Regions from separate parts of the Streptomyces sp. NPDC057002 genome, predicted to be linked through region 3. Evidence: riboswitches for the same ligand, from Rfam matches in the RefSeq annotation. Region 3 holds a riboswitch; each other region holds the start of a gene.
What was found. A riboswitch is a leader RNA that binds a small molecule or an ion and turns the genes downstream of it on or off. The one in region 3 is predicted to bind cyclic di-AMP.

Region 1: it holds a riboswitch for cyclic di-AMP, as region 3 does, so the genes downstream of both, ACFT32_RS15440 (LysM peptidoglycan-binding domain-containing protein) here and ACFT32_RS06135 (peptidoglycan DD-metalloendopeptidase family protein) in region 3, are expected to answer to the same signal.
Region 2: it holds a riboswitch for cyclic di-AMP, as region 3 does, so the genes downstream of both, ACFT32_RS38695 (M23 family metallopeptidase) here and ACFT32_RS06135 (peptidoglycan DD-metalloendopeptidase family protein) in region 3, are expected to answer to the same signal.
Region 4: it holds a riboswitch for cyclic di-AMP, as region 3 does, so the genes downstream of both, ACFT32_RS30735 (transglycosylase family protein) here and ACFT32_RS06135 (peptidoglycan DD-metalloendopeptidase family protein) in region 3, are expected to answer to the same signal.

Annotation. Positions count from the first base shown of each region.
Region 1 is NZ_JBHURZ010000003.1:229,375-231,553, reverse strand. Features, by position in the region: gene ACFT32_RS15445 (polyprenyl synthetase family protein) at 1-282, opposite strand, end outside; cyclic di-AMP (ydaO/yuaA leader) riboswitch at 784-960, shown strand; gene ACFT32_RS15440 (LysM peptidoglycan-binding domain-containing protein) at 966-1,736, shown strand; gene ACFT32_RS15435 (HAD family hydrolase) at 1,700-2,179, opposite strand, start outside.
Region 2 is NZ_JBHURZ010000010.1:241,564-243,742, reverse strand. Features, by position in the region: gene ACFT32_RS38700 (M16 family metallopeptidase) at 1-966, shown strand, start outside; cyclic di-AMP (ydaO/yuaA leader) riboswitch at 1,170-1,334, shown strand; gene ACFT32_RS38695 (M23 family metallopeptidase) at 1,347-2,132, shown strand.
Region 3 is NZ_JBHURZ010000001.1:1,359,098-1,361,276, reverse strand. Features, by position in the region: gene ACFT32_RS06140 (alpha-galactosidase) at 1-629, shown strand, start outside; cyclic di-AMP (ydaO/yuaA leader) riboswitch at 961-1,117, shown strand; gene ACFT32_RS06135 (peptidoglycan DD-metalloendopeptidase family protein) at 1,122-2,045, shown strand.
Region 4 is NZ_JBHURZ010000006.1:547,698-549,876, forward strand. Features, by position in the region: gene ACFT32_RS30730 (transglycosylase family protein) at 1-808, shown strand, start outside; cyclic di-AMP (ydaO/yuaA leader) riboswitch at 1,037-1,203, shown strand; gene ACFT32_RS30735 (transglycosylase family protein) at 1,208-1,906, shown strand; gene eno (phosphopyruvate hydratase) at 2,165-2,179, shown strand, end outside.

The DNA of each region.
Region 1 (2,179 bases), on a different contig from region 3:
GTCGTGGTACAGCGTGGCGAGGTGGGTCAGCTCCACGACGACGGCCGACGGCACGATCCCGGGCGCGTACGGGTCGCCGAACTGGGCGGAGAGCATCACGAGCAGCGGACGGAACCGCTTGCCGCCGGCCCGCACCAGATGCTGGGCGGCCTCCGTGATGAAGGGCACCTCACTCTTGGTGGCCTCGAACAAGCCTTCCTCGACAGCCGCCAACCCGGCCTGGACATCGGCTTCCAGAGCCTGGTCCCGCACGCTCAGCCCGAACGGCCCGACGTCGGTCACGAGGGGTCTCCTGTCTGCTGTGTCTGCCGGTGATTACGCGGATTGTCGATAGGTCGCTGCCATCACTCGAGTCAGCGTATCCGGTCACGTTTCGATCACCGCCAGCGCCCATGGTTACAGGCCGGGTGGTATCTGATCACGACCGTTATGTTTTCGATCGGGCCATAAGAACAGACATTTGTCGACTTACCAGTCGATAGTCAGATATTCACGATTTGCCATGACGATTGAGCAAATTCCCTTTGACGGTAATTGCCCCACGGGCTTGTGATCAGTGAGTTGAATCACGTTAACCCCTTTGTCGCGCCACCCCGACATCGACCCGTACCCCCTTCAGTCGAACGCGAGTTGAGCCTTGGCTCTCGCAAAGGATCAAGTGGACCAAACACCCCCGACCAAGGTCAACCGCGCAATATGTGACTCCGGCGCTTGTTCCCGACATGTGCTCTCGCATACGTTCCCGGCCAGTCCGGCGGACGCCGAATCCTGCCGCCGCCCGGACCCCCACACGAACCGACTCACTCACGCAGGGCAGGAGCGGGGGACCCAGGTAAGTCGCCGGTCCGCACAGCGGCACGGCTCGGGGTGAAGCCGCGCACGGCAGTACACCGCCGTACGCGGCCGGGCACCTCCCGGCCCGAACCCGACAGCTCACCTCGCAGGCGCCGGAGAGGAATTTCGCCATGGCCGGACGAGGCAAGCACCGTCGCCCCAGAACCAACCCGCTCTCCCGAGGTGTCGCGATCGCCGGCACCGGCGGAGCGGCACTGACCCTCCCGCTCCTCGGAGCCACCTACGCGAGCGCCGCCGAGGCGCCGCAGAGCGCACCCGCCGTCGCACAGTCCGTGCCCCAGGCGGCCCAGCCCAAGTCGCTCACGTACACCGTGGCCAAGGGCGACACGCTCTACCGCATCGCGGACAAGTACGACGTATCGGGCGGCTGGAAGAAGCTCTACAAGGACAACCGCTCCGCCATCGGCGACGACCCGAAGCTGATCCACCCGGGCCTGAAGCTGAAGGTGTCGACGACCAAGGCGACCACCGCGAAGAAGGCGACCAAGTCGTCCGCCAAGCCGGCCGCGAAGCCCGCCGGTGGCGTCGCCAAGGCCACCCAGGCCTCCGCGAAGACCTACGCCGACAACCTCGACGGATGGATCCGCGAGGCGCTGGACGTCATGGCGCAGAAGGGCATTCCGGGGTCGTACGACGGCATCTACCGCAACGTCATGCGCGAGTCGTCCGGCAACCCCCAGGCGATCAACAACTGGGACTCCAACGCCGTCAAGGGCACCCCGTCCAAGGGCCTGCTCCAGACCATCGACCCGACCTTCCAGGCCTACCACGTGGACGGCACGTCGTGGGACCCGTACGACCCGGTCGCCAACATCACCGCGGCCTGCAACTACGCGGCCGACCGCTACGGCTCGATCGACAACGTCAACGGCCCGTACTGAGCCGTCCCGCCCAGCAGTCGCTCGAGGACGACGGCGATGCCGTCGTCCTCGTTCGACAGCGTGATCTCGTCGGCCACGGCCTTGAGTTCGGGATGGGCGTTCGCCATCGCGACGCCGTGGGCGGCCCAGTCGAACATCGGGATGTCATTGGGCATGTCACCGAAGGCGATGGTGTCCGACGGCCGCAGCCCCAGATGCTCGGCGGCCAGCGCCAGGCCCGTCGCCTTGGTGACGCCGCACGGCTGGAGCTCGACCGTGCCGGGCCCCGACATCGTCACCGTCGCCAGTGAGCCGACCACCGAACGGGCCGTCGCCGCCAACTCGTCGTCCGACAGGTAGGGATGGCGCAGCAGCACCTTGCTGATCGGCTCGCACCACAGGTCGTCGCGCCGGTCGACCCGTACGGCCGGCAGCGTCGGGTGCGGCATGAGATAGCCCGGCTC
Region 2 (2,179 bases), on a different contig from region 3:
CGGCTGGTCGACAACCGCCTCGACGAGATCCCGCACGAGCTGGCCAACCCCGCCCGCCGTGCCGCCAAGGAGCTCTCCAAGGAGCTGTTCCCGGCGGGCGCGCGCATGTCGCGGCCCCGGCAGGGCAGCGAGGAGACGGTCGCCGCGATCGACTCCGCGGCCGTACGCGCCTACTACGAGAAGCACGTCCGTCCGGCGACGGCCACCGCCGTGGTCGTCGGCGACCTCACCGGCATCGACCTCGACGCGCTGCTCGGCGACACGCTGGGCGCCTGGACCGGCTCCTCGGCCGAGCCGCGTCCGGTGCCGCCGGTGACCGCCGACGACACGGGCCGGGTCGTCATCGTGGACCGCCCGGGCGCCGTCCAGACGCAGTTGCTGATCGGCCGGATCGGCTCGGACCGGCACGACCGCGTCTGGCCCGCCCAGGTGCTCGGAACGTACTGCCTCGGTGGCACCCTCACCTCCCGCCTGGACCGCGTCCTGCGGGAGGAGAAGGGCTACACCTACGGCGTACGGGCGTTCGCCCAGGTCCTCAGGTCCGCCCCGGACGGGACCGGTGCCGCGATGCTCGCCATCAGCGGTTCCGTGGACACGCCCAACACCGGCCCCGCCCTCGAGGACCTCTGGACGGTGCTGCGCACCCTCGCCGCCGAGGGGCTCACCGACGCCGAGCGGGACGTCGCCGTGCAGAACCTGGTCGGCGTGGCACCGCTGAAGTACGAGACGGCGGCGGCCGTCGCGAGCACGCTGGCGGACCAGGTCGAGCAGCACCTGCCCGACGACTACCAGGCCGCGCTGTACCGGCAGCTCGCCGCGACCGGCACCGTGGAGGCCACCGCGGCGGCCGTCAGCGCCTTCCCGGGGGACCGTCTGGTGACCGTCCTCGTCGGCGACGCGGCGCAGATCAAGGGCCCGGTCGAGGCCCTCGGTATCGGCGAAGTCGCCGTGGTCGCCGCCGAGTAGCGGGACGCGAGCGGCACGCGCGCGCAGGGGCCCTGGTTGTCTTCTAAGGCACCAGGGCTCCTTTATGCCCGAATTGGGATAGGAGTTGCCCGTCTGGCCTGTGGGATGCGCTACAAAAGCCGGGATCCGTTTGGGAATTGAAAGTGGCGCCGCTTAGCGTCGTCCGGGCTGTTCGTCAGGCAGTGCGCCGCACCCGCGGCACCGGACAGTCATCGCCGAGTCCCCGTACGGCGCGAGCCAGGGGAGCCGGGGACCCACCGCAGTCCCTGGGGTGAATCGGACGCCCGCGCGAGTCGCGAGGGGGTCCGTAGGAGACCTTCCTGCTCCGAACCCGTCAGCTAACCCGGTAGGCGAGAGGGAAGGAAAGGATCAGCCACTACATGGCGTTCACACGCGCCACCGGGAAGCACCGTCGTCCCAGCCGGATCCAGCGTCGCACGGCCCGCGCGGCGGGCGTCGCCGCCCTCGCCACCACCGGCGTCGTCGGCACCGTGGCCGCCCCGGCCTTCGCCGCGGAGCCCGCTGTCGAGCAGACGGGCCTCACTCCGGTCGTGACCATGGGCGACACCGTGGCCCAGAAGATCGACGCCCAGGCCGTCGCCCAGAAGCAGGCGGCCGAAGAGGCCGCCGCCAAGAAGAAGGCCGAGGAGGCCGCCCGCAAGCGCGCCGCCGAGGCGGCCAAGGAGGCCAAGGAGCGCGCTGAGGAGGCCCGCGAGGCCAAGGAGCGTGCCGCCCGCGAGGCCGAGCGCAAGCGCCTCAACACCTTCGTCTCCCCGATCTCCGGCTCGTACGTCTCCACCGGCTACAAGACCGGCGGCGCCGTCTGGTCCTCCGGCAGTCACACCGGTGTCGACTTCCACGCCTCCAGTGGCACGGCCGTCCACTCGGTCGGCATGGGCGAGGTCGTCGAGGCCGGCTGGGGCGGTTCCTACGGCAACCAGGTCGTGATCAAGATGAACGACGGGACGTACACCCAGTACGGCCACCTGTCGTCCAGCAGTGTCTCGGTGGGCCAGAAGGTCACCCCCGGCCAGCAGATCGGCCTGTCCGGCGCGACCGGCAACGTCACCGGCCCGCATCTGCACTTCGAGGCCCGCACCAGCCCCGAGTACGGCTCCGACATCGACCCCGTCGCCTACCTCCGCTCGCACGGCGTGGACGTCTGAACGTCCGACGGCGACTGCTCCGCTTCCCGAAAGCCCCGGCTCCCCGA
Region 3 (2,179 bases):
CGCACCCCGGTGTGGCCTTCGAGTCGTGCTCGGGCGGCGGCGGCCGGATCGACCTCGGGGTGCTGGGCCGCACGGACCAGGTGTGGACCTCCGACAACACCGACCCGCTCGACCGGCTCGCCATCCAGCACGGCTTCAGCCAGATCCATCCGGCGCGGGTCATGGCCGCCTGGGTCACCGACAGCCCGAACACCATGCTCAACCAGCGGGCCAGCTCCCTGCGGTTCCGGTTCGTCAGTGCCATGGCCGGCGTGCTCGGGGTGGGCGGCGACCTCACACGGTGGACGGCGGAGGAGCTCGCCGAGGCGCGGGGCTGGGTGGAGCTCTACAAGGAGATCCGGCCCGTGGTGCAGCGCGGTGACCTGTACCGGCTGCGGGCCCCGGAGGGCAGCTCGAGCGCGGTGCAGTACGTCCTGGGTGACGAGACCGTCGTCCTCGCCTGGCTCCAGGCGCAGCGCTACGGCGAGCCCGTTCCGGCGATCCGGCTGCGGGGCCTCGACCCGACAGCAGTGTACGAATGCCTCGAAACGGGCGAAGTTCACCGAGGGGCCGTACTCGCCCATCACGGACTGCGGATCGGCCTGCGCGGGGACCTGGATGCCGCAGTCGTCCGCCTTCGACGCAAGTAGTCGTTCTGTCCGGATCGGGTGGATAAGGCGAATAAGGCACTTCAGGTGTTTCGGTATAACGTGCCCCGATCGTAAAGGAGATGAGGTCGGGGCGCGTGACCATCGTCATATTCGTGACGATGTGTTGTCGCCATGTTCACGTAATTCTTGCGTTATTCAGGGACATTGAGGCGAAACAGAGATCGGAAATCCACGCTCGGTGACGGGAAATGTGCCGACGCGTCAAGAAAAACGCCCTCACAGGCAACCGCAAGCTTGTCCCATTGCGTCTCGGTCGCTTACGTTCCACACCAATCCGGACGGACGCCTAATCCTGCCGCCGCCCGGAGCCCGCACACACTCACCCGTGTATGGCAGGAGCGGGGGACCCACAGGTACGACGCCTGTTCCGGTTCCCGGAACGGCTTGGGGTTCAGCCGCACTTCGGCGCGGCCGGGCATCTCCAGCCCGCACCCGACAGCTCACCTCGCAGGCGCCGGAGAGGAATTCGCCATGCCCGCGAAGGGTAAGCATCGCCGCCCGAAGTCCCAGCGTTTCACCCGCTCCATCGCCGTCGCCGGAACCGGTGGGGCCGCCCTCGCCCTTCCGCTCATGGGGGCCGCCGGCGCCCACGCCGCGACCCCGCAGTCGGCTCCGGAAAAGGCCGTCCAGTCCGCTCCGGCCGCCGAGAAGAAGGCCGCCGAAAAGGCCACGGGTGCCCACGCGTACACCGTGAAGGCCGGTGACTATCTCGCGAAGATCGCCGACGACCAGAACGTCAGCGGTGGCTGGAAGAAGCTCTACAGCGACAACCGTGACGCCGTCGGCTCCGACCCGTCGCTGATCCACCCGGGCCTGAAGCTCTCGATCGGCAAGAAGGCGGCGAGCGCGCCCAAGACGCAGTCGTCCGCGCCCAAGGCGGCCGAGAAGCCCAAGGCGTCGGCTGAGAAGTCGTCCGCCTCCGAGTCGGCCCCGAAGGCCGACACCGCCGCGAAGCCGGCCGCCGCCAAGCCGGCCGCCGAGGCCTCCGGCTTCAGCCTCCCGGTGGACGGCGCCGCCGTCGGCACCCCGTACCACATGTCCGGCAGCATGTGGTCGAGTGGCTACCACACCGGTGTCGACTTCGTCGTCCCGACCGGCACCTCGCTCAAGGCCGTCGGCGCCGGCACGGTCGTCTCCGCCGGCTGGGGCGGCGCGTACGGCAACCAGGTCGTCGTCCAGCTCGAGGACGGCAAGTACGCGCAGTACGCCCACCTGTCCCAGCTCTCCGTCTCGGCCGGCCAGACCGTGACGGCCGGGCAGCAGGTCGGCCTGTCCGGTGCGACCGGCAATGTGACCGGACCGCACCTGCACTTCGAGATCCGCACCTCGCCGGAGTACGGCTCGGACGTGGACCCGGTCGCCTACCTGCGCTCGCACGGCGTCTCCGTGGGCTGACCCATCGCACGACCACCTGCCTGACACGCAGCCGAAGGCCGGACCCCGATCCCCGGGTCCGGCCTTCGGTGTGTGCGGCTGTCGATCGCCTCAAGGGATCGACAGGGGACGGCAGTTGGGACACAGTGATCCCG
Region 4 (2,179 bases), on a different contig from region 3:
CGGCGGCGCCTGGAGCCAGAACAGTGGCAACGGTTACTTCGGCGGCCTGCAGTTGTCGCAGGAGGACTGGGAGAACCACGGCGGCCTCGACTACGCCCCGAGTGCCGACCTGGCCAGCCGTTCCCAGCAGATAGCCGTGGCCGAGAGAATCCTCGCCGAGCAGGGAGCCGGTGCCTGGCGCACCTGTGGACTGCTCTCCGGCCTCGAGCAGGACAAGGGGTCGGACACCTCCGAATCACCCGACTCGTCCGGTTCATCGGACTCGCCCGGATTGCTCGACTCCCTCGGCTCGTCCCCTTCGTCGTCCGACTCGCCGTCCCCTGACGCGCCGTCGACGTCGAAGGACGAAACCGCCGAGTCCGACAAGTCGCCCGAATCCGAGGACTCCAGCTCGCAGGGTCAGGAGCCCGAAAGCTCCCCGTCGGCCACGCCCGAGCGTGACAAGTCCGACAACTCGGGGCAGGACGACAACCCTTCGGCGTCCGCCGGCACCGAGGACGGATCCGACACCGGCTCCGGCCGTCACCGAGGCCCCAGCGCCGACGAAACCCTCCCGCCCGAGAACGGCCGTACGGACGAGTCCACGGGCCGTCACGCCTCGCGCGGTGACGAGGGCTCCGACGACACGTCCGAGGGTGCCTACATCGTCGGTATCGGCGACAGTCTCTGGTCCATCGCCGACTCCCTTGACATCAGCGGCGGATGGCACGAGCTCTACGACGGCAACAAGAAGGCCGTCGGCGCCGACCCGGACCTCATCCGCCCCGGTCAGACGCTCACGGTCGAGGGCGAAGCGGACGAGAAGTAGCTGTTCGGGCAGTGCGGAAACGAGGGCGGAAGTCGCCCCGAAACCGCGCGAGTTCGCGTCATGTTTCGCGGCTAATGTCCCGTTTGGGGCTCGTGAGAGATAGATCTCAGAAGCCCTGATCGTCTTTGAAATTCAGCGGATCGCGTGGCTACGGTCGGGACCGCTCGTCACCACGAGCCCCGGCTGCCGCAACGCCGAATCCTGCCAGCGGCCGTACGGGAACAGTCGTCGCGTCAAGCGCCGTAGGCAGGAGCGGGGGACCCAAGGTAGGTGCCCGACCGGCCAGTTGCGCCGGAAGGGCTTGGGGTGAAGCCGTGTCCCGGGAGGGGCGCGGCCGGGCAACTCAACCGGCCCGAACCCGACAGCTCACCTCGCAGGCGTCGGTGAGGGGATCCTTCCATGCTGTTTTCCAGCAAGGGCAAGCACCGCCGTCCGTCCAAGGCCAGCCGTGCCATCGCCGTCGCCGGTGTCACCGGCGCCGCTGTCGCCGCCCCGCTGATGGCCGCCGGCGGCGCCTCCGCCGCCACCGCCTCCGAGTGGGACACCGTCGCCCAGTGCGAGGCCGGCGGCAACTGGTCCATCAACACCGGCAACGGCTACTACGGCGGTCTGCAGTTCTCCGCCTCCACCTGGTCCGGCTACGGCGGCACCAAGTACGCCGCCACCGCCGACCAGGCCACCAAGGAGCAGCAGATCGAGATCGGCGAGAAGGTCCTCGCGGGCCAGGGCAAGGGTGCCTGGCCGGTCTGCGGCAAGGGCCTGTCGAGCGCCGGCTACAGCGGCGGCTCCTCCTCGGACGACTCCGGCAGCGGCTCCTCGCAGCAGAGCCAGCAGGGCACCGAGTCCCGCCAGACCGAGCAGCAGCCGGCCTCCCGCTCCGACGAGCGCCCGGCCGCCAAGAAGACCGTCACCACCCCGACCGGCAAGAAGGTCAAGAAGGGCGACGGCGAGTACAAGGTCGTCAAGGGCGACACCCTCAGCTCGATCGCGTCGGACAAGAAGGTCGAGGGCGGCTGGGAGAAGCTGTTCCAGCTGAACAAGGACATCGTCCAGGACGCCAACCTCATCTACCCGGGCCAGCAGCTGCACCTGAAGTAAGCAGCGGCTCTCAAGGGCTCCCCGCCCCGGTGCGTGTTCCCCCCGTACGCGCGCCGGGGCGGGGTTTTTTTCTGCCGGTCTTTGCAACCTGGCTTTGTTCCGTTCGGAAACAATTTACTCTCGGTTCTGTCCATCGGGTGGGCGACCCGGTGGCCGATCGGCCGGAGCCGGTTAGGCTCATGTCGCGAGCCACCACGGCCCGCACCTCGCCGGGTCCTCGCGACCCGCGTACCCGCGTCACATAAGAAGGAGATGCTCGTGCCGTCCATCGAC